4 regions of the Pseudoduganella lutea genome follow, and region 1 is predicted to be linked to each of the others. Evidence: riboswitches for the same ligand, from Rfam matches in the RefSeq annotation. Region 1 holds a riboswitch; each other region holds the start of a gene.
The links. A riboswitch is a leader RNA that binds a small molecule or an ion and turns the genes downstream of it on or off. The one in region 1 is predicted to bind cobalamin.
Positions count from the first base shown of each region.

Region 2: another riboswitch for cobalamin. It lies ahead of EWM63_RS03740 (energy-coupling factor ABC transporter permease); the one in region 1 lies ahead of EWM63_RS03065 (cobaltochelatase subunit CobN).
Region 3: another riboswitch for cobalamin. It lies ahead of EWM63_RS25180 (TonB-dependent receptor); the one in region 1 lies ahead of EWM63_RS03065 (cobaltochelatase subunit CobN).
Region 4: another riboswitch for cobalamin. It lies ahead of EWM63_RS09205 (TonB-dependent receptor domain-containing protein); the one in region 1 lies ahead of EWM63_RS03065 (cobaltochelatase subunit CobN).

Region 1 covers NZ_CP035913.1:738,943-744,250, reverse strand. The annotation lists gene EWM63_RS03080 (ABC transporter ATP-binding protein) at 1-508, shown strand, start outside; gene EWM63_RS03075 (ABC transporter permease) at 505-1,956, shown strand; gene EWM63_RS03070 (DUF3526 domain-containing protein) at 1,953-3,329, shown strand; cobalamin riboswitch at 3,366-3,583, shown strand; gene EWM63_RS03065 (cobaltochelatase subunit CobN) at 3,652-5,308, shown strand, end outside.
Region 2 covers NZ_CP035913.1:907,006-912,313, forward strand. The annotation lists gene EWM63_RS03715 (sirohydrochlorin chelatase) at 1-80, opposite strand, end outside; gene cobM (precorrin-4 C(11)-methyltransferase) at 77-868, opposite strand; gene EWM63_RS03725 (energy-coupling factor ABC transporter ATP-binding protein) at 865-1,743, opposite strand; gene EWM63_RS03730 (CbiQ family ECF transporter T component) at 1,743-2,477, opposite strand; gene EWM63_RS03735 (energy-coupling factor ABC transporter substrate-binding protein) at 2,471-2,794, opposite strand; gene EWM63_RS03740 (energy-coupling factor ABC transporter permease) at 2,791-3,471, opposite strand; cobalamin riboswitch at 3,585-3,794, opposite strand; gene EWM63_RS03745 (VWA domain-containing protein) at 3,879-5,192, opposite strand; gene EWM63_RS03750 (TadE/TadG family type IV pilus assembly protein) at 5,192-5,308, opposite strand, start outside.
Region 3 covers NZ_CP035913.1:5,942,568-5,947,875, forward strand. The annotation lists gene EWM63_RS25170 (PQQ-dependent sugar dehydrogenase) at 1-490, opposite strand, end outside; gene EWM63_RS32125 (DUF2231 domain-containing protein) at 487-1,056, opposite strand; gene EWM63_RS25175 (TonB-dependent receptor domain-containing protein) at 1,202-3,262, shown strand; cobalamin riboswitch at 3,363-3,583, shown strand; gene EWM63_RS25180 (TonB-dependent receptor) at 3,699-5,308, shown strand, end outside.
Region 4 covers NZ_CP035913.1:2,177,019-2,182,326, reverse strand. The annotation lists gene cobO (cob(I)yrinic acid a,c-diamide adenosyltransferase) at 1-193, opposite strand, end outside; gene EWM63_RS09215 (ABC transporter ATP-binding protein) at 190-963, opposite strand; gene EWM63_RS09210 (FecCD family ABC transporter permease) at 963-1,985, opposite strand; gene EWM63_RS09205 (TonB-dependent receptor domain-containing protein) at 2,059-3,897, opposite strand; cobalamin riboswitch at 3,969-4,199, opposite strand; gene EWM63_RS09200 (histidine phosphatase family protein) at 4,233-4,778, opposite strand; gene EWM63_RS09195 (adenosylcobinamide-GDP ribazoletransferase) at 4,769-5,308, opposite strand, start outside.

The DNA.
Region 1 (5,308 bases):
GCGCCACCTCGCCTACATTCCCGAGAACGTGGCGCTGTACGAACACCTCACCGCGCGTGAAAACGTGGCGTACCTGCTCGACCTGGCGGGGCAGCGCGGCGATGGCGCTGCCGACGCGGCCATCGCGGCCATCGATAATGCGCTGGCGGCCGCCGGCCTCGCCGCCGCCGCGTTCGACCGGCGCGTGTCGGGCTTTTCCAAGGGCATGCGGCAAAAGGTGGCGATCGCGCTGGCGCTGGCCCGCAAGGTACCGGCGCTGCTGCTCGACGAGCCCACGTCCGGCCTCGATCCGCAGGCCACCACGGAATTCAACCGCCTGCTCGGCGTGCTGCGCGCCCAGGGCGTGGCGGTATTGATGGTGACGCACGACCTGCTCAGCGCCGCCGACGTGGCCGACCGCATCGGCTTCCTCGATGCCGGCCGCCTGCTCGAGGAAGTCGCGGCCACCGGCGCCGACCGCTTCGATGTGCGTTCGCTGCACCGCCGCTACGGCGCCCTGGCGGCATGAGCGCCGCCCGAAGTGCATTCTCGTGCATCACCCGCATCGCGCGCGAGGAATGGCGGGCGCTGTTCCGCGACCGCGCGGCCGTGGCAGGCCTGCTGCTGCTGACGGTGCTGATGCTGGTGGCGGCGATGACCGCCCACGAGCACCAGCGCAATGCCGACGCCGAGCGGACCCGCTACCAGGTGCAGGCCAACCATGAATTCGAAGCGCAGCCGGATCGCCATCCGCACCGCATGGTCCATTACGGGCATTTCCTGTTCCGCCCCCTGAATCCGCTGGCCGCGTTCGATCCCGGCATCGACGGCTTCACCGGCAACACGCTGTTCCTGGAGGGGCACCGGCAGAACAGCGCCAACTTCGGCGACGTGCGGCAAACCTCGCTGCTGTTGCGCTTCGGCCAGCTGACGCCTGCCTTCGTGCTGCAGGTGCTGGCACCGCTGCTGCTGGTGTTCTTCGGCCACGCCGCCGTGGCGCGCGAGCGCGAATCGGGTACCTTGCGCGTGCTGCTGGCGCAGGGGGTGCGCAGCCGCGAGGTGGTGCTGGGCAAGCTGCTGGCGCTGGCCGGCTTCGCCGGCCTGGCGCTGCTGCCGGCACTGGCCGCGCTGGCCTGGTTCGCCGCCGCCGGCCATGCGCCTTGGCCACTGGCCACCGTGCTGGCCGCCGGCTATGCCGCCTGGCTGCTGCTGTGGGTGCTGGGCGTGGTGCTCGTGTCGATGTGCGTGGCGCGCGGCCGCGATGCACTGCTGGTGCTGCTGGCCGCGTGGGCCGTGATCGTCATCCTGCTGCCGCGCTGGGTGCCGGACATGGCCAATACCGCGGTGGCGTTGCCGACCCGTTTCGAGGACGCGATCCACGTGCAGCGCGAGTACCTGGCACTGGGCGATTCGCACGATCCGAACGATCCGAAATTCGCCGCGTTCCGCGACAGGCTGCTCAAGCAATATGGCGTGGCTCGGGTGGAAGACCTGCCCGTGAACTTCAAGGGCGTCGTGGGCATGGAGGGCGAGCGCAAGTCCAGCGACCTGTTCAACCGCTACGCGGCCGCCGCGTTCGACCGGCAGGAGCGCCAGGCCGAGATCATCGACGCCTTCGGCTGGGCCAGCCCGGCGCTGGCATTGCGGCGCCTGTCGATGACGGCGGCCGGCACAGACCTGGCCAGCTACCGCAGCTTCCTGGAGCAGGGCGAGCGCTATCGCTATGCGCTGATCCAGGGACTGAACCGTCTCCAGGCGGAGAAGCTCGCTTATGCCGACGACATCGACCGGAGCAAGGAAAACCGCGTGTCGCGCGAGCACTGGCAGGGGTTCCCGGCGTTCCGCTACGAACCGGCGCCGCTGGCCGACACGCTGCGCCGCGCCGCGCCGGCCGGCGCCACGCTGGCGCTGTGGCTGACGGCATTGGGCGCGCTGGCCTGGCTGCTGGCCGGCCGGCTGGGGAGGGCGGTGCGATGAGCCGGCTCACCTTCGAACTGCGCCTGATCGTGCGCTCGCGGCTGTCCATCGCAGCCTTGCTGCTGCTGTTGCTGTTGTCCACGCTGGCCGTCTGGTCGGGCATGCAGGAAGTGGAACGCCAGCGGCAGACCATCGCGCGCCTGGCGCCGCTGCACGAACAGGACGTGGCCGCGCTGGCGGCCCGCTACCCGGCCAGCAAGGATGCCGGCAATCCGGCCTACTACACGTTCTACAACACGTGGGATGCGCCATCGGATGCCGCCTTCCTGGCGCTCGGCCTGCGCGACGTGGCGCCTTACGTGCTGCGTATCCGCGCGCTGGGGCTGCAGGCGCAGCTCTACGAGGGCGAGACGTTCAACCCGGAAATCGCGCTGCCGGGCCGTTTCGATTTCGCGTTCGTGCTGATCTACCTGGCGCCGCTGATCGCGATCGCGCTGCTGCACGACCTCGTGTCCGGCGAGCGGCAGGCAGGCCGGCTGCGGCTGCTGCTGGCGATGCCCGATGCGGCGCGCCTGTGGCGCCGGCGCGTGGCGCTGCGCTATGCATTGCTGTTCGCCTGCCTGGCCGTTCCCGCCTGCGCCGGCGCGGTGTTGTCCGGCACCGGCGTCGTGGCACTCGTCATCGTGCTTGCCGTTGTCCTCATCCTGATCGCGGCCTACCTGGCTTTCTGGACGGGGCTGTCGATGGTCGTGTCCGCGCGCGGCTGGCGTTCGGTCACCAATGCCACCACGCTGATGGGCACCTGGGCCGTGCTGACGCTCGTGCTGCCGGCCCTGGCCAACGTGGCGTTGGTGCGCGCGATCCCGGTGCACCAGGGCGTGGACCTGATGCTGGCCCAGCGGCAGACCGTGCATGGCGCGTGGGAAGTGCCGCGCGATGAAACGATGCGCAAGTTCGTCGCCAGCCACCCCGAATGGCGCGACAAGGCGCACGTGCCGCCGGGCTTCCACTGGAAATGGTATTTCGCGTTCCACCAGGTGGGTGACGAAAGCGTGGCGGGGCAGGTGCGCGACTACCGCGAAGGCTTGCTGGCGCGCCAGGCATGGACCGGGCGGCTCGGCTGGCTGCTGCCGGGCGTGGGAGCGCAGGCCGTGCTGCACCGCCTCGCCGATACCGACCTGCCGGCGCAGCTGGCCTACCAAGACGAGATCGCGGCCTTCCATCGCCGTATCCGCGCGTTCTACTACCCGTACCTGTTCAATGAGCGGCCGTTCGGGACGGAGGATTTCGGCAAGCGGCCGGCGTTCGCGCCGCGCGCGGCCGATCCGCTGGTGCCATGGGGCGACGTGTTCGCTGTGTTCGTACTGGCAGGCGTCGTGCTGGGCGCGGGGCTGGTGGGGCTGCGTCGCCTGCGCGTGGAGGGCGCCGACTAAATGGGGCGGTGACAGCGCGGCTTGCTTGCAGGTAGAATCCCGTCTCGAGTAAACGGTGCCCTCCCGCCTGCCGGCGCGAGGGTGAAACGGGAAGCCGGTGACGCGGGGGATCTCCATCCCCCGCCAGTCCGGCGCAGCCCCCGCTGCTGTAAGCCAGACGAACCGGTTCCACCGCCACTGTGCCGCGCACGGGAAGGCATGAGCCGGCAAGAACGATGGCAAGCCAGAAGACCGGCCGTTTGCAATGATGTGCCGGGCCCGGGGTGTGGCCTGGCCTGTTGCGTTTCACGGCCGGTTCCTACTTTTGAGCATTTCTCCATTCTTGCGCGCGCTGCTTGCGCTGCTGTGCATCCTCGCCTGCGTGCGCGGCCATGCCGCCACGCTGTTCGCCATCGTCACGGAGCGTGCCGCCCCGGTGGCGATCGAGGCGGCGCACCGCCACCTGGCCCTGCACCCGAAGGACCGCATCGTGCTGCGCACGCCGGCGCAATGGATGGCGCTGGATGAGCGCGATGTGGCACGGCTCGTCGGCGGGGCCGACACGATCCTGGCCGTTTCGCTGTTCGGCGACCCGGCCGCGCGGCTGAAGGCGGCACTGGCACGCCATGCGAAGCCACGCACGGTCGTGCTGGCGTTCAATGGCGATGCGGGCCTCAGCCTGATGAGCCGCGATGCGCAGGGCGCCATGCGCGATTTTCCCGCCGAAACGCTGCGTGACCTGTCCACCGAGACGCCGCCGGCGGCGGCATTGCAGGCCGCGCAGGCGCATCCGGCGGCGCCGGGCTGGCTGGCCGCGCGCCGCGTATGGCAGGCCGGCGGCGTCGACAATACCGCGGCGCTGTTTGCGCACCGCCTCCATCCCGCCAGGCCGCTGGCCGCCCCGCAACCGGAACCGACGCTGCGCGTGCGCGTGGGGCGGCGCGAACTGCTTGACGCCGCCGCGTGGGGCAATGGCGCTCAGTTGGGGTTGAAGGCGCAGGCCGCCGTGGTGGTGCTGGACCTGTCGAACATGGATGGCGCCGTGCCGGCCGCCGTGTGTGCGCGCATCGAAGCGGCTGGCCAGCCCTGCGTGCAGGTCCTCACGCGGTGGGGCGGCGCGTCGCGCGAGGCGCTGGAGCGGCTGCCTGAACTGCTCGCCCCGGCGCGGCCGGCGGCGCTCGTGGTGCTCCAGGATTTCGTGGTGGGCGCGGCGGAAGGGCGCGAAGCCGTCGCCGAGGCGCTGAAATGCCTCGATATTCCCGTGTTCAAGGGCATACGGCTGTCCGACCGCACGGCGCTGCAATGGCGCCTGTCGCCGGACGGCCTGCCGCCGGACTCCGTGCAATACCGCGTGGCGTTGCCGGAACTGCAGGGCATCGGCCAGCCGATCGTGGTGGCCGCGCTGGGCAATGCGCAGCGGGACAAGGCGACCGGCATCGAGAACCGGCCGCCGGTCATGCTCGACGCGGAAGCGGAACGGCTGGCGGCCCGCGTCGTGCGCTGGCTGGCGCTGCGCGACAAGCCCAACCGCGACAAGCGCGTGGCGCTGATCTACTACAACCACCCGCCGGGTCGCCAGAACATCGGTGCCGACAACCTGGACGTGCCGGCCTCGCTGTTCGACATGCTCCATGCGCTCAAGGATGCCGGCTATACCGTGGGCGAACTGCCCGCATCGCCGGAAGCGCTGCTGGACCGGATCATGGCGCATGGGGTCAACCTGCCGGAAGACCGGGCCGCCCTGCGCGAACTGGCCGGCACCGTCAATACCGTGAGCGCGGCCGACTACGGCAAGTGGTTCGCCACGCTGTCGCCGCGCGTGCAGAACGAGATGACGAGCGGCCTGCTGGGGCGCCTGCATGCGGACGTGCTGGAGGCCGAGAAAGCCGGCGAGTGGGTGCTGGGCCGCAAGCAGGTGGACGTGATCGTCAAGGAGCTGCAGCACCTCGTCGAGGGGGCCGACCACCCGCAGCGGGAAGCGGCGATAAGCGACCTGGCGG
Region 2 (5,308 bases), 170 kb from region 1:
TCGCGCGAACCGTGGCCGACGATGAGAATGATGTCAGTCGCCGGCGCTGGCGCCGGCCGCATCATGACTGGTCCGTTCATGCGCTTGCCTTTCTATAACGATGGGTAAAAGTGGGGTCGTAAAGTTTCGAGCGGGCCAGCGTTTCCCAGTGCAGCGCCCCGAGCGTGGGGCTGGCCACGATCATCGCCTGGCTGGCTACGCCCGCTTCGCGGCAGCGTGCCTTGATGTCGGCCAGCGTGCCGCGCAGGATCTTTTCCTCGCCCGGCCAGCTGGCCTTGTGCACCACCAGCATCGGCGCATCTTCCGGCCAGCCGGCTGCGCGCAGCGCTGCTTCCACCTTGTGCAGCAGCGTGATCGACAGGAAGATGCACAGCGTGGTGCGGTGCGCGGCCAGGCTGGCCAGGTCTTCGCCTTCCGGCATCGGCGTGCGCCCTTCCACGCGCGTGAGGATCACGGTCTGCGTAACCTCGGGCAAGGTCAGCGATTCGCCGGCCGCCGCCATCGACGCCATCGCCGACGACACGCCCGGCACCACGGCCCATTCGATGCCCGCCGCGCCCAGCGGGCGGGCCAGCTCAATCAGCGCGCCGTACAGGCCCGGGTCGCCCGTCTGCAGGCGCACCACTGTGCGGTGCCGGGCCGCCTGTTCAATGAGCCAGGCGGTCATTTCTTCCAGTGTCATGTCCTTCGAATCGCGGATCGTGCAGCCAGGCGGTGCGTACAGCGTGACGGCGCGGTCGACCAGCGAACCGGCAAACAGCACGGCGCCCGCCTCGCCCAGAAGCCGGCGGCCCTTGACGGTGACGAGTTCCGGGTCGCCGGGACCGGCGCCGACGAACCATACCTTGCCGGGGTTTTCAACAGTCATTCGGTGCTCTCCAGGATGTTCGATATGGCGGAAGATGTGGCCAGATCCGCCTGCAGCGCCTCCAGCAAGGCCGGCACGCTGCGTGGCGCCGGGATGGCTGGCAACACGCCGCGCGCGGCCAGTTGCGCATGCAAGGCGATGGCCAGCGGCACGCGGTGACCGGCGGTATGCAGCAGGTCCGCGCGCGCCGCCAGCCGCTCGGCCGGCGCGGAGGCGATGCAGCGGCCGGCGGCCAGCAGGTGGATGTCGTCGGCCCACCCGAAAGCAAAGTCGACGTCGTGGGTCGTGAGCAGCACCGTCACGCCGCGCGCGGCGAGGCGGTCCAGCAGCGCCGCCAGGTCGACCTGCATCGGCGCATCGAGCCCGGCCATCGGCTCGTCGAGCAGCAGCACTTCCGGTTCCATCGCCAGCACGCCGGCGATGCACACGCGCTTTTTCTGGCCAAAGCTCAGGTGGTGCACGGCGCGGCCCGCATAGCCGTGCAGGCCCACGGCATCGAGCGCGGCATCGACGCGGGCCGCCACCGTGGCGGCATCGAGGCCCAGGTTCAGCGGGCCGAACGACACGTCCTCGCCCACGTGCGCGGCGAACAGCTGGCGTTCCGGGTCCTGGAAGACGAGGCCCACGCGGCGCCGCAAGGCTGCCAGCGCGGCGCGGCTGCCATCGACGGGCTGGCCGTCGCTGCGCAACTGCCCGGCGCCCGGCCGCAGCAAGCCGTTCAGGTGGCGCAGCACGGTGGATTTGCCGGCGCCGTTCGCACCCAGCAGCGCATGGCGCCGGCCGCGGCCGAGCGCCAGCGTGCAGCCGCGCAGGCCGGTGCCGCCATCGGGGTAGACGTGATCGACGTCGACCAGTTCAAGCACGGGATGCGCCATCACCAGCGGTCTCCCAGCGCCAGCGCGACGAGCAGCGCACCGGCCAGCAGGGCGAGCGTATTCTGGCGCCGCGCCCGTGGAAACGCGGCCGGTAGGAAGCGCAGCGTGCCGGCATACGAGCGCGCGTCCGCGGCCGTCTGCAACGCCGCCGCGCGCAGCCATACCTGCTGGGCGACGTGGCCGGCCAGCAGCCCGGATGATCGAAAGCCATGGCGCCAGCCGCGATAGCCCAGGCGCGCGCGCTGCGCATCGACCCCGTCGTCCCAGGCGCGGCGCAGCACGAACAGCATGCGGTAGCACAGCGCCATCAGGTCGAGCAGCGTTTCCGGCGTGCGCAGGCGGCGCAGCAGCGACAGCAGGTCGGGCAGCGGCGTGGTCAACGTAAAACCCAGCAGCGCGGCCAGCACGGCCAGCGCGCGACACCCCGCCTGCGCCGCCACCGGCACCATCGCGGCATGCCAGTGCCAGTCGCCATGCGCGTCGGGTCCGATCGGCATGGTGGCGCACGCCAGCAACAGGAAACCGAGGGGCGCCAGCGCCGCCGCCAGCCATGCGCGCAGCGGCACGCGCGCGCCAACCAGCGCGGCAAGGGCCAGCAGCAGCGCCAGCAATGCCAGCGTGCCGGGCCGCTGCGCGATCCATGCGGCGGCGATGCCGGCCAGCGCGAACAGCGCCTTGGCCGACGGCGCCACGCCGCGCCAGCGGTTCGCATAGGCGGTCGTTTCGATCAGCATCGGCGATCACCATCGGATTCACCGCCGGCGGCGCGGGCACGCTCGCGTCCTACCGACAGGCCGAGCCAGTAGCCGATCACGCCCGCGCCCAGCGCCGCCTGCAAGGCGAACAGCAGCGAGGCGATCTCGCCGCTGGCCGGCTCGAACACGGGCGCGAACCACGGTTGATATCCTGGCGCGATCGTGCCGATGGCCTGGCGCGCCAGCTCGTCCGCCCCGCCGAACGCCGCCTCGCCGGCAAGCCACAAAGGCAGTACCGACAGCAGCACGATCGCCGTCCATGCCAGCCACGTGCGCGGCCTCATTTGCCATCTCATGTGCGCTCCCTGGCACAGTGCGCGAACACGGGGGCATTGCGCTGCTCAGGGCCATGGAAGCGGGCGATGGCATTCACCACCAGCACCGTCAACAGTCCTTCGCTGATGGCGATGGGTACCTGGGTCAATGCAAAGATGCCGGCGAACCTGGCCAGCGAAGCGGCCATGCCGCCCACCGGGTCGGGAAACGCCCAGGCCAGCTGCAGCGATGTGGTGCCATACGTGGCCAGGTCGCCGAGACAGGCGGCGGCGAACACGGCAACGGAACGCGACATGCCCAGCGCGGCGGCGGCGCGGAACACGCCGTACGCAATGAAGGGGCCGACCACGGCCATCGAGAATACGTTGGCGCCCAGCGTCGTCACGCCGCCATGGGCGAGCAGCAGCGCCTGGAACAGCAGCACCACGAAGCCGACGGGCACCATCGCGGCGGGGCCGAACAGCAGTGCGCCGAGCCCCACGCCGGTGGGATGCGAACAGCTGCCCGTGACCGACGGCAGCTTCAGCGCGGAGAGCAGGAACGCGAATGCGGCGGCGACGCCGAACAGCATGCGCCGTTCCGGGTGCAGGCGCAGGTCGCGCGCCATCGCGCGCAGGCCCACGGCCAGGAAACAGGCGGAGACGGCCGACCAGCCCAGCGCATGCGCAGGCGGCAGGAACCCTTCCATGATATGCATTCGAAACCTCCCGTCGAATGGTCCATAAGAGCACCAGCGGGAGATGAAAAGACGGTCGAGACGGGGCCAGGCACGGCGCCGCTTCGACAGCGGCTTCCCGTCACCCCGGGGAATGGTGCTGACTTGCTTGGGCCGGTATTCTGGCTCGCCGTCATCCTTCATCCGCGCCTTCCCGCGATTAATCGCAGTGGCTAATAGGCGGAATCCGTCAGGCTTACAGCAGCGGGGGCTGCACCGGAATGGCCGCGCGTGGCGGCTTCACCGGTTTCCCGTTTAACGCCCTCCCCGAACGGGAAGAGCGCACCCAAGCGCGCATAGTAACCGAAATGCATTGCGATGGCATAGCATTTTGGTACCGCCGCTCGCGTGGTGCGAAGGCGGCGGGCACGGGGGGCGGTCGCCGCGCGTTATTTGGAAATGCGCAGGATGGCCGACGCCAGCTTGGAGAAGCATGGTGTCAGGTCGGCCTCCGTGGCCGCGTAGCAGTACATGCCGACGTTCTTGTTGGCGTTGTAGCAGCGCGATGGGCCATCGGCCACGTTGGCCATGCATTTCAGCACGGCTTCGCCCGTTTCGCCATCGGCGTTCTTGTCCTTCAGTCCTTCGCCCATGCCCAGTGTGAACACGAAGATGTTGTCATCCCGTGCCTTGGCCGCGACAGCTTCGGCCAGGTTGCGCGCGGCGTTGCCGACGTTCTGCTTGAACTTCGTTGCATCGCCGATATCCTCCACTACCGGGCGCGGCGACAGGGTCTGGACTTTCCACTCCGTGGAAGCCGTATCGACGGCGTTGTAGTACTTCGGCAGCTTCTTGAGCGTGTTCCATGCCTGGCTGCTCAGCGTGCAGGCATTGCTGACATATTCGTACTGGGCGTCCAGCCGCAAGAGCCCCACCCCGACCGAGTCGACGACACCCGGCCTGTTGCAGGTGCCGAAAGGCAGGTTGACGCCGAACGACGTGGGTGCGCCGTCCGAGAAGAACACGATCACGCGCAGGCTGGATCGGTTAAGGGGCGGGATCGCGTTCAGGTCATCGCGCGCGCGTCGCATCCCTTCGAACGACGAAGTGCCGCCGTCGAAAACAAAGCCCGAAATGGTCGACAGCATCGCGTCGCGCTGGAAGCCACGGGCCGACTTGAAGATCGGATAATCCATCACGGCACCGGAAGAAAAATGCACCAGCCCGACCCGGTCCTGCGTGACATTGAACTTGTTCAGGAAGCTCTTGGCCGATGTCCTGACCGTTGGACCTACATCGATCAGTGATCTGGACGTATCGATCACGAACGCCATGTCCAGGTCCCGGCGCACGGTCTGCGCAGAGGCGACGGGTGTCAACGATTTGAAACCCATCAGCTGCATGATCGACACGGGCATCGGCGCATCGGCCTTCACGTCGATCGTCACCTCGCCCGCGTTGAACACGACCGAGGTGCTCAGCAGCTTCGGCCTGGACATCAGATATGACGCGGGAATGTTCGCTTCAAAGAACTGCTTCGCCGCCGCCTGCGCGCTGGCCGTCTGTTCCGACTGCGTGTTCCCGGCCGTGACGGCGCGCGCCCCGGCCAGCGCGGCCGAGTCGACGGCCGCGTTCAGGCGTGCCTTGACCAGGTAGGCCAGGCCCGTGTCGATGGCGAGACCGGCCACGGCCAGCAGCACCATCATGCCCAGCGCGACCATGATGGCAACGGCGCCGCGCTGCCGTTTCAGGAGTGGAGTCATCAGAATATCGTCATCGAATACAGGTCAGGCCCGAAGGTGGGCACGTTGAACTGGCCAGTCAGCAGCATGTCGAAGTTGTAGAAGGTTTCAACCACGTACACCACCTCGCCGTCGTC
Region 3 (5,308 bases), 2.3 Mb from region 1:
TGGCCACATAGAGCTTGCCCTCGTGGAAAGCCAGGCCGTAAGGCGCATTCAGTTTATCCGCGAACACGGTCTTGAGCTCGTAGCGGCCATCGCCATCGGCGTCGCGCAGCAAGGTCAGGCGATCGCCGCTTTCGACCTTGGACGTGCCCTTGGCCTTGATATAGCCGGCGATCACGTCCTTGGGTTTGAGCTTCGGGGCGCTGCCGCCGCGGCCCTCGGCAACGAGGATGTCGCCGTTCGGCAGCACGAGCGTCTGCCGCGGAATCTTCAGGTCGGTCGCGATGGCCGTGATGGTGTAACCCTTCGGCACGACGGGTTTGCGGTCGCCCCAAGCGGCCGGCTCCGCGATCTTCATGCTGGGCAGCAGGCCCCGTTGCGGCTCGGGCATCTTCGGATCGGCACCGAGCGCCTGGGCACTGCCGCCATCGTCGCCGCACCCCGCCAGCAACAGCGCCGCGCACGAGACGGTCATCAGCATCGGGCGGTTCATCGCGCACCTCCAGCCCGTGTCGCCAGCGCCCGCCATGCGGTGATGCAGGCCAGCACGGTGACGGCGATCGACAAATACAGGCCGGACGGCATGGCGGCCCAGGCATCCTTTGCGTGCACGAAGGCATCGATAAGGCCGATCACCCAGGTGGCCAGCAATAGCAAAAAATGCACCAGTGCAGGGCCTTTGCTGCCCTTCGACCGGAGTAGCGCGACCAGCGCGAAGAGCAGGGCAAAGCCGCCCAGCACCAGGGCGCCGGCGATCAGCCAGGATGCAAAATTGCTCCATTGGATCTGGTAGCTGTTGTAGTAGGCCAGGTCGCTCAAGAGCGCACCCAGGAACAGGGGAACGGTTCCCGCAAGCAGCATCGCGTGCAGCGGGCCGGGGGGCTGCCGGAAGGCAGGGGCGTCGATTGTCGGGGAGGGCATGGCAAGGTCCAGGTTGTGTCGCTTGGCCCGATCGTAGCGATTAATAGAACGCGTTGTCGCATGGTTGAGCCCGGTCGAATGGGCCGGCAAGCGGACCTGCTGGCCCGCTGCCCCTTGTTGTTCGGATCGCTGCACCATCCGCCGGCGCTCAGGGTGCCGGTGTACGGGCATTGCCACACTTTGACAAACTTTTCCGTTAGTAAATGAGTATCATTCTCATTTGCTGCTGTCGAGCAGCCATCGAGAACACCCAGTCCTTCGCCAACAAGAAAAGTTTGGATCCATGCGTCTTCCAGAAAAATACAAAAAAACCTTCAGCCGTACCCCCGTCGCCATCGCCATTCCCCTGCTGTTCGCCAGTGCGGGCGCCCTCGCACAGCGGGCCACCGAAGAGCAGCTGGCCACCGTCGTCGTCACCGCTTCCGGCTACGAGCAGAACATCCGGGATGCCGCAGCTTCGATTACCGTCATCACCGGCAGCGAAATCGCCAAGCGCTCGTACACCGACCTGGCCGACGTGCTGAAATTCGTGCCCGGCGTTTCCGTGCAGGGCACCGGCACCGAGCAGTCGATCTCGATTCGCGGCATGGGCAACGCCTACACGCTGTTCCTGGTCGATGGCCGCCCGGCGCAGGGCGGCGACACGTTCGAATTCAATGGCGGCGGCCGTGGCCAGCAGATCTCGTTCATGCCGCCGCTGGACATGATCGAACGGATCGAAGTGATCCGCGGCCCGGCGTCGGGCCTGTACGGCTCCGACGCGATGGGCGGCGTGATCAACATCATCACGAAGAAGGTCTCGAACACGTGGAAGGGCGCCGTCACGGCCGAATACGTGCATCCCGACGGCGGCAACGACGTCAACGGCGAGGCCTACAACACGAGCTTCATCGTGAACGGGCCGCTTGTCGACGACGTGCTGGGTATCCAGCTGTCGGGCGGTTTTCGCGGGACCAACGAGGGAGGCGTCATCCAGTTCGGCGACGCCACCACGGGCGACGCGGACTATAAGCAGCGCAACATCGGCGCCAAGGTCACGTGGAAGGCCGACGGCCGCAACACGCTCACGGCCGGCGGCAGCCGCACCGACACCGACCGCTGGCGAAACCCGGGCCGCTCGCTGGCCGCCACGGCGGCCGCCAGCTACCAGGGATCGACGAAGGACAACCTGTTCCTCGCGCACGATGGCCGCTACGGCAAGGTCAGTGCAAGCACCTACCTGAACTACGACGCCGCCAGCAATCCGACCACCCGCACCAGCGCGCCCAGCGGCGTGGCGCGCGGCATCGACTTCGACACGCTGACCTTGAACAGCCAGGGCACCTGGCAGGCCGGCGATGCGCACACGCTGACGGCCGGCTTCACCTACAAGAAGGAGAAGCTGGAGGACGGTGCCACGAGTGCCGTGAACGTCCATAACGCCGACACGGACGCATTCGTCACCATGGAGCGCTACCAGCTTTCCGCGTTCGCGGAAGACGAGTGGCGGCTGCGCGACGGCCTGGCGCTGACCACGAGCGCCCGCTACGACTACAACGAGCAATATGCCGGCCACTGGAGCCCGAAGGCCTACCTGGTCTACCGCGCCAGCGACGCGCTGACCGTCAAGGGCGGCGCCATCACGGGTTACAAGGCCCCGTCGCTGCGCAACGCGGCGCCCGATTTCTCCGCCACCTCCCGCGGTGGCGTGAGCATCGGCAACCCGGACCTGAAGCCGGAAACAAGCGTCAGCTATGAATTCGGCGTGGACTACGAACGCACCGACCTGGGACTCAAGGCCAGCGCCGTGGTATACCGCACCGATTTCGACGACAAGATCACGCGCTCGGCGGACTTCCTGTGCCGGCCGAACGTGCCGTGCTTCCATGGCGGGCTGGAATATCCCGCACATCAATACGGCTACAAGCAGACGATCAACGTGGACAAGGCGCGTATCCACGGAACGGAGCTCGCGCTGGACTACCGGTTCACGAACAACCTGTCGGCACGTGCGAACTACACGCTGACCGATTCCGAGCAGCTGACGGGGGCCAGCAAGGGCAGCCCGTTGAGCGACCAGCCGAAGCATGCCGCGAACCTGGGCCTGAACTACGACCCTTCGCGTGGCACGAGCCTGTGGGGCCAGGCGGCTTATACCGGCAAGTTCATCAGCACCGACCTGGCAACGGGCGCGGCCACGTCACAAAGTTATACCCTCGTCGACATGGGGATCGTGCACCGCCTGAAGCGGAACCTGACGCTGAAGTTCGGCATCTACAACGTGGCCGACAAGGAAGTCGCCAACAGCTCGAACGGCTATGTGGACGGGCGCCGTTACGCCACTGCCGTGAACTACACGTTCTGAACAGCCTCCAGCGCAGCGGGGCGCCCAGCCTCGCGTTCCAGTGACTTGCGCGAACAGCGCTTCCGGAAGGCGCTGACAAGCACCCATCCTTGCCTGTAGAATCCGCCCCCGAGTGAACGGTGTCCCGCCATCGACCGGTGGCGGGGTGAAACGGGAAGCCGGTGACGCGCGGGATCGCCATCCCGCCAGTCCGGCGCAGCCCCCGCTGCTGTAAGCCTGACGACCCGCCCCGACGCCACTGCGCTGCTCACACAGCGCGGGAAGGCAGGGCCGGGGAGGACGACGGCAAGCCAGAAGACCGGCCGGTCACGAAAAGAAGGCAGGGCACGGGGTGTGGCCTTGCCGTCGATCGTTTGTTTTCCCGTGCTGGCAAGCCATCGCGTGGCTGATGCCGCGTGCGGCGCACCTGCACGGCATATGCTTGCCGACCCAGTTCATGAAAATTCATCCGCTTCACACCAGGCTCCTGCCTGCCGCCCTTGCCGTCATGTCGTTTGCCGCCCATGCGGACGATCCGCCATTCCAGCGCGTGCTGGTCGAAGGTTCCCGTATCAGCCAGCTTGGCGAGGCCGACTCCGCCGCCGCCGGCACGGTCACCCAGAGCCAGCTGCAAGCCCGCACCACGTACCGGCCCGGCGAACTGCTGGAAGCCACGCCGGGCCTGGTGGTGAGCCAGCACAGCGGGGAGGGCAAGGCCAACCAGTTCTACCTGCGCGGCTTCAATCTCGACCACGGTACCGACCTGCGCACGGCCGTCGACGGCATGCCCGTCAACCAGCGCAGCCATGCGCACGGGCAGGGCTGGACCGACCTGAATTTCGTGATCCCCGAACTGGCCGGCCGGCTCGACTACCGGAAAGGCCCGTACTCGGCGACGGCGGGCGACTTCGCTTCCGCGGGCGCCACCGAGCTCACTTACGTCAACCGGCTCACGTCCGGCATTGCCAACATCACGGCCGGCCAGAACGGCTACGGCCGCGCGCTGATTGCCGCGTCGCCGGAACTCGGCAACGGCACCGTACTGGTCGGCCTGGAGGCGATGCACAACGATGGTCCGTTCACCCGCGGCGACAACTACCGCAAGGTCAACGGCGTGCTGCGCTACAGCGAAGGTTTCGAGAACAACGGCTACTCCATCACCGCCATGGCCTACCGCGCCAAGTGGCACGCCACCGACCAGATCCCGCAGCGGGCCGTCGATGCCGGCACGCTGGGCCGCTTCGATGCGATCGACCCCACCGACGGCGGCAGTGCGCACCGCTACAGCCTGTCGGGCAAGTGGCAGCGCAGCGACGACGACAACAGTGCCAGGGTATCGGCCTATGTGATCGCGAACCGGTTGGCACTGTTCTCGAACTTCACCTATTTCCTCGACGATCCCGTCAACGGCGACCAGTTCGCCCAGCCGGACCGCCGCGTGACATCCGGCTTCGACGCCAGCTATTCCTGGCACCATCACCGGGCCGACGTCGCATCGACGACCACCGTGGGCATCACCGCGCAGAACGACAACATCCACAACGGCCTGTATCGCACGCGGGCGCGCCAGGTGACCGGCACCACGCGCGAAGACCACATCGTCGAGACCAGCGGCGCCCTGTTCGTTGAAAACCAGACCCGCTGGAACGCCACGTTCCGCACGGTGGCGGGTCTGCGGGCGGACCGCTACCGCTTCGACGTCCACGGCGACAACGCCGCCAATGCCGGCACCGCCAGCGACGGCATCCTCTCGCCCAGCGTCAGCCTGGTCTTCGGGCCCTGGGCGCGCACCGAGTTCTATGTCAACGCCGGTACGGGCTTCCACAGCAACGACGCGCGTGGCACCGTGATCGCGGTCGATCCGAAGACCGGCGAACCGGCCGACAGGGTCACGCCGCTGGCCCGCACGCGCGGATTGGACCTGGGCGTGCGCAGCGAGTGGGTGCCGGGGCTCCAGTCGTCGCTGTCGCTGTACCGCCTCGACATGGATTCGGAGCTGCTGTTCGTCGGCGACGCCGGCACCACCGAGGCGGGGCGGCCGAGCCGCCGCCACGGCATCGAGTTTTC
Region 4 (5,308 bases), 1.4 Mb from region 1:
TACCATGGCCCAGCGCGCGCACCGCCATGCCGAAGCCGCTCGAGCTCTTGCCCTTGCCGTTGCCGGTATTGACGATGATGATGCCGATCTGCTTGTCGGCAGCGGCGATCTTCGCGTCGATGATCGCCTTCTTGCGTTCCATCCGTGCGCGGTGGCGCTCGTTCAATGCCGCGGTGTCGTCGGGAGTGGTCATGCGGTGGCCTCTGTAGGTATGAAGATCGTGCGGGCGCCGTGGCGCACCGTTTCGATCGGGTGGTGCAGATAGTCGGAAAGGATGTCGGCGCGCATCACGTCGTCGCGCGGGCCGGCTAGCCAGCGGCCGTCGCCCATGAGCAGCAGGGCATGCGTGGAAATACCGTGCGCCAGGTTCAGGTCGTGACCGATCATGACGATGGTCTTGCGCTGTTCGCGGCACAGTTTCGCCAGCAAACCCATCACGCTCACCTGGTGGGCCAGGTCCAGAGCGTTGGCCGGTTCGTCGAGCAGCAGCAGCGGCGTGTCTTGCGCCAGCAGCGCGGCGATGGCCACGCGCTGGCGCTCGCCGCCGGACAGCGTGCGCACGTCGCGCGCCGCCAGGTCCTCGACCTCCATCGCGGCCAGCATGCGCATCGCGATGGTGTGGTCGTCGCTGTCTTCCCAGTAACGCTTGCCGTGGTAGGGGTGGCGGGCGGACAGCACGGTTTCCAGAACCGAGTAGGCAAACGCGTCGCTGCGCGATTGCGCAAGAAAGGCGCGCTCGCGTGCCAGCGCTTCGAGCGGCCAGTCGCCGAGCGCGCGGCCGCGCAACAGCACGCGGCCGCCATCGGGCTCGCGCAGGCCGGCGAGCGTGCGCATCAGGGTGCTTTTGCCGGCGCCATTGCGGCCGATCACGCTCCAGCATTCGCCGTCGGCGACTTGCCAGTCGAGCTTTTCGGCCAGCACGCGCGAGCCGATGGCCAGGCGGAGATTGTCTGTGGCGATCATCATTTGCGCAGCCGGTGCAGTTGATACAGGAAGACGGGCGTGCCGATCAACGCCGTCACCACGCCCACCGGCAACTGCTGCGGCGCGATGACGGTGCGTGCCAGCGTATCGGCCAGCACGAGGTAGGCACCGCCGGCCAGCGTGGCGGCCGGGATCAGCACGCGGTGGTCCGGCCCGAATGCAAAGCGGCAGGCGTGCGGCACGATCAGCCCGACAAAGCCGATGCTGCCCGCGGTGGTGACCGCGCTGGCCGTCAGCAGGCCGGAACAGAAGAACAGGCCCTTGCGCAATACGCCCACGCGGATGCCCAGCGTGCTGGCCGCTTCGGCATGCAGGGCCAGCACGTTCATCGAGCGGGCCGTGCGCAGCGCGAATGCCAGGCCGGCGGCCAGCACGATCCACGGCAGCCAGCGCAGCGGCGCGCCGGACAGGTCGCCGATCATCCAGAACACCATGCTGCGCAGCCGGCTTTCCGGGGCGATCGACAGCATCAGCATGATCAGCGCCGCGCAACCGGCGGACAGGATGGTACCGGTCAGCAGCAGCAATGCGGTGCCGCCCTCGGCGGCGCTGCCGCCGCGCATGTCGCGGCGTGCCAGCACATACAGCAGCATGGAGATGGCTACCGCACCGATGAAGGCGGCCGCGTCGACCATCCATGCGGCGCACATCAGCATCAGCGCCAACAGGGCGCCGACGGCCGAACCGGCGGAGATGCCGAGCACATAGGGGTCCGCGAGCGGATTGCGGAGCAGGGTCTGCATCATGACGCCGGCCAGCGACAGCGTGGCGCCGGTTACGAAGGCGGTCAGCGCGCGGCTCGCGCGCAGGTCGAGCAGGGTGGCGGCCAGCGTCTCGGCGCGGCCGTTGAGTAATTCTTGCAGCGCGCCGGGCAGGTCGGCGAGCGGGATGGCAACGGAGCCCGTGACGCCCGCGAACAGCAGGCTGGTGATCGACGCCAGCAGCAGGCCGGCGGTGACCACGCCGGTGCGGTAACGCAGGTGGGCGGAAAGTGGATGCATGTTCTGCCTGTGGATGAAGCGCCGGGCGCATCGACGCGCCCGGCAGCTTAGCACTACTGGTTTGATACGGGAATTACTTGAAGCCGTAGCGCAGCGCGGCGAACACGTTCGAGCCGCCGGTCTGGTAATAGCGGGCCAGCTCGTAGTTCTTGTCGCCCACGTTGTTCCAGCGCACCAGCGCCGACCAGTCCTGGTTGAAGCGGTACGTGCCATACAGGTTTACTACCGCGTAGCCGGGCAGGCGGTTGCGGTTGGCCGCGTCGTCGAAACGGCTCGACGACAGTTGCAGCTCCACGCCCCCGCGCACGGCGCCCAGGTCGTATTCGGCCACGAAGTTGGCGTGGCGCTTGGCGCGGCGCTGCAGGCGCTTGCCGGTGGTCTCGTCCTTCGGGTCCTGGAAGTCGGCATTGGCGATCAGCAGCAGGTTGCCCATCTGGCGCTCGGCCGACAGCGACACGCCTTCCAGCAGCGCCTCGTTGATGTTGTAGGCGCAGCCGTATGGGTAGCCGGCGTAAGGGCAGGGGTTGGTGTTCAGCAGCAGGTTGTCCAGCTTGTTGCGGTAGTACACGGCACCCAGTTTCGTGGTGCCGTCGTCGTAGCGCAGGCCCGCTTCGGCGTTGCGGCCTTCTTCCGGCTTGTTGTCCTCGTTGCCGTAGCTCGGGTAGTACAGTTCGTTGAACGACGGTGCGCGGAAGCTAGTAGCGAAGCTGGCTTCGGCGCGCAGCGCACTGGTGAAGCGGTAGCCGTAGCCGATCGAGCCAGTGGTCTTCGAGCCGTATTCCGAGTTGTTATCGTGACGCACGCCCACGTTGGCCAGGTGCGCGCCACGCTTCAGGCTGTAGTTGGCGGCAAACGCGTTGGTGTGGCGCGCGCGGTTCAGGGCGGCGGTCGAGCCGTCGAGTTCTTCCTTGCGGTGTTCGTACAGCACTTGCAGGTTGTCGCTGCCGATGCGGAAATCGTTCTGCACCGTGAACGTGCTGGTCGTGGTGTCGATCTGGCTGGAACCGAACGGACCCACGTCATAGAATGAACCGGACTTGTCGCGCGACTGCGAAGCCTGCACCAGCATCGTCCAGAAGGGCAGGAACTGGTTGCGGGCGTAGATGCCCACATTGCTCACCTTTTGCGTGCTGTAGGCATCGAAGTTCGCGTCGTCGTAGTCCGATTCGGTATCGGTGTACAGGAACATGGCGCCCAGTTCGTGGCCGGGGGCCAGCTTGTAGGCCACCTGGCCGGCCGCGCTCTTGCGATCGTAGCCATCGTCGTCGGGATCGAAGCTGGAACTGGGCCGGCGCGTGGCCGAGAAGCCGTCCGAACGCTCCTTCGAGACGGAGAACGCGTAGCTCAACTGGTTCGTGCCGCCGGAAACGGAGGCATCGGCTGCGAACATTTTATCGCTGCCGCCGCCGACCGAAGCACTGATGGATGGCGCGCCTTCGCCTTTTTTCGTGAACAGCTGGATCACGCCGCCGATCGCATCGGCGCCGTACAGCGTGGACAGCGGGCCGTACACGATCTCGATACGGTCGATGGCCGACAATGGAATACCGTTCCAGCTGGCCGAGCCGGTCGAGGCGGAGGCGATGCGGATGCCGTCCACCAGCACCACGCTCTGGTTGCCGTTCGCGCCGCGAATGAACACGTTCGACGCGGCGCCGGGGCCGCCGTTGCGGGTAACTTCGAGGCCGCGCTGGCGCTGCAGCAGTTCGGTGATGGAGCCGGCGCCGGAGTTGGCGATCTGCTCGGCCGTGATCGTGACGGTATCGCTGATCACTTCGCTGGCCAGCTGCGGGGTGCGGGTAGCGGTGACGATGATCGAATCGATGGCGGTGGCCTGGGCGTGGGCGGCCGGCGCGGCAATGGCGAGCGCCAGCGACGCGAGCGCCGCCTGGGATGCTACGGAAGAGGTCATGGCAAATCTTTGTAAAGTAGCAACCGGCCAACGTCCCCGCAGGCCGGATTGAACAGAGCCGCACGCTGTGCGTGGCTCCACCTGGTTTGGCCGGTATCCGGGCTGGCGGGCATCACCGTCCGACCTTCCCATGCGTTTGCACAGTGGTTGTCGCGGACGGCTGCCGCGGCGAACTTCGCGCGCGGCTGCCTGCTTACCGTTGCGGGGGCAGCATACGTTGGCCGACCATGGTCAGGCTTCGTATTTCCCGTTTAACTGCGCTCGAGGACTCGAACGCGGGCACCAAAACCGCGCAATTATAAGGTATCGCGGAGGGGCCGGTATCATGAAAAGATTCAGTAAAGACCCAGGCGGTGGGTTTCGCCGTAGCCGATGCGGTGCGCCTTCGAGGCGGCGGCGAGCGCGGCCTGCCCGGCTGGCGTGCCGTCGGCCAGCGCGGCAAACAGGCGCATGGTGCCGGCATGGCAGATGACGATGGCACGCTCGGCGCCGTGCGCCCGTATCGCGTCGAGCGCGGCCGCAACGCGCAGGGCCACCTCGAACACGGTCTCGCCGCCGCCGGGCCGGTAGTGGAGCAGGTCGGCCGCCCAGGCGTCGACATCGGCGCGCGGGATATCGTTCCAGCTGCGCCCTTCCCAGCTGCCGAAATCCATCTCGGCCAGGCGGGCATCAAAAGTGACGCTGGGCGACAGCAGCCGGGCGAGGTCGGCACAGCGCCGCAGGGGGCTGGAAAAAACGGGGACATCGCCCGGCAGGCCGCCGGCACGGAGCGATGCATGCACGCGGGCCAGCTCGTCCGGATCGGCCGGCAGGTCGCTGCTGCCGTAGCAGATGCCTTCCGCCACGACCGGGCGCGGATGTCTGACGAGAATCAGTTCCATCGCGCCAGCACGCACAGGTAGAAAGCCGCTTCGGCCATCTGCTGGACCGCACCGAGGCAATCGCCCGTGTAGCCGCCAAGCCGTTGGCGCAGCTTGCGAGCAAACCACAACGTGACGAACACCATCGCCACGATGCCGAGGACGATGCCGCGCCAGTCGAGCCAGCCCAGGCCCCCGGCTGCTGCCACGGCCGGCACGCAGCACAGCGTGGCGATGGCGAACTCGGTGCCGGTCATTTGTTGCGCCATCGGCTTGGCCTTGCCCTCGGCGCGGGCATAGTCCATGCGCCAGATCAGGCTTGCCGCCATCAGCCGGGACAGCGGATGCGCTACACATAAAGCAGCGACCGTCGCGAGCGGTGAAAGGTGTGCCAGCGCGGCGCATTTGATGGCCAGCAGGAGGAGGATACCGATCGCGCCATAGGCGCCGATCCGCGAATCCTTCATGATTTCCAGCGCCCGTTCGCGCGTCAGGCCGCCCCCCATGCCGTCGCAGGTATCGGCGAAACCGTCTTCATGGAAGGCGCCGGT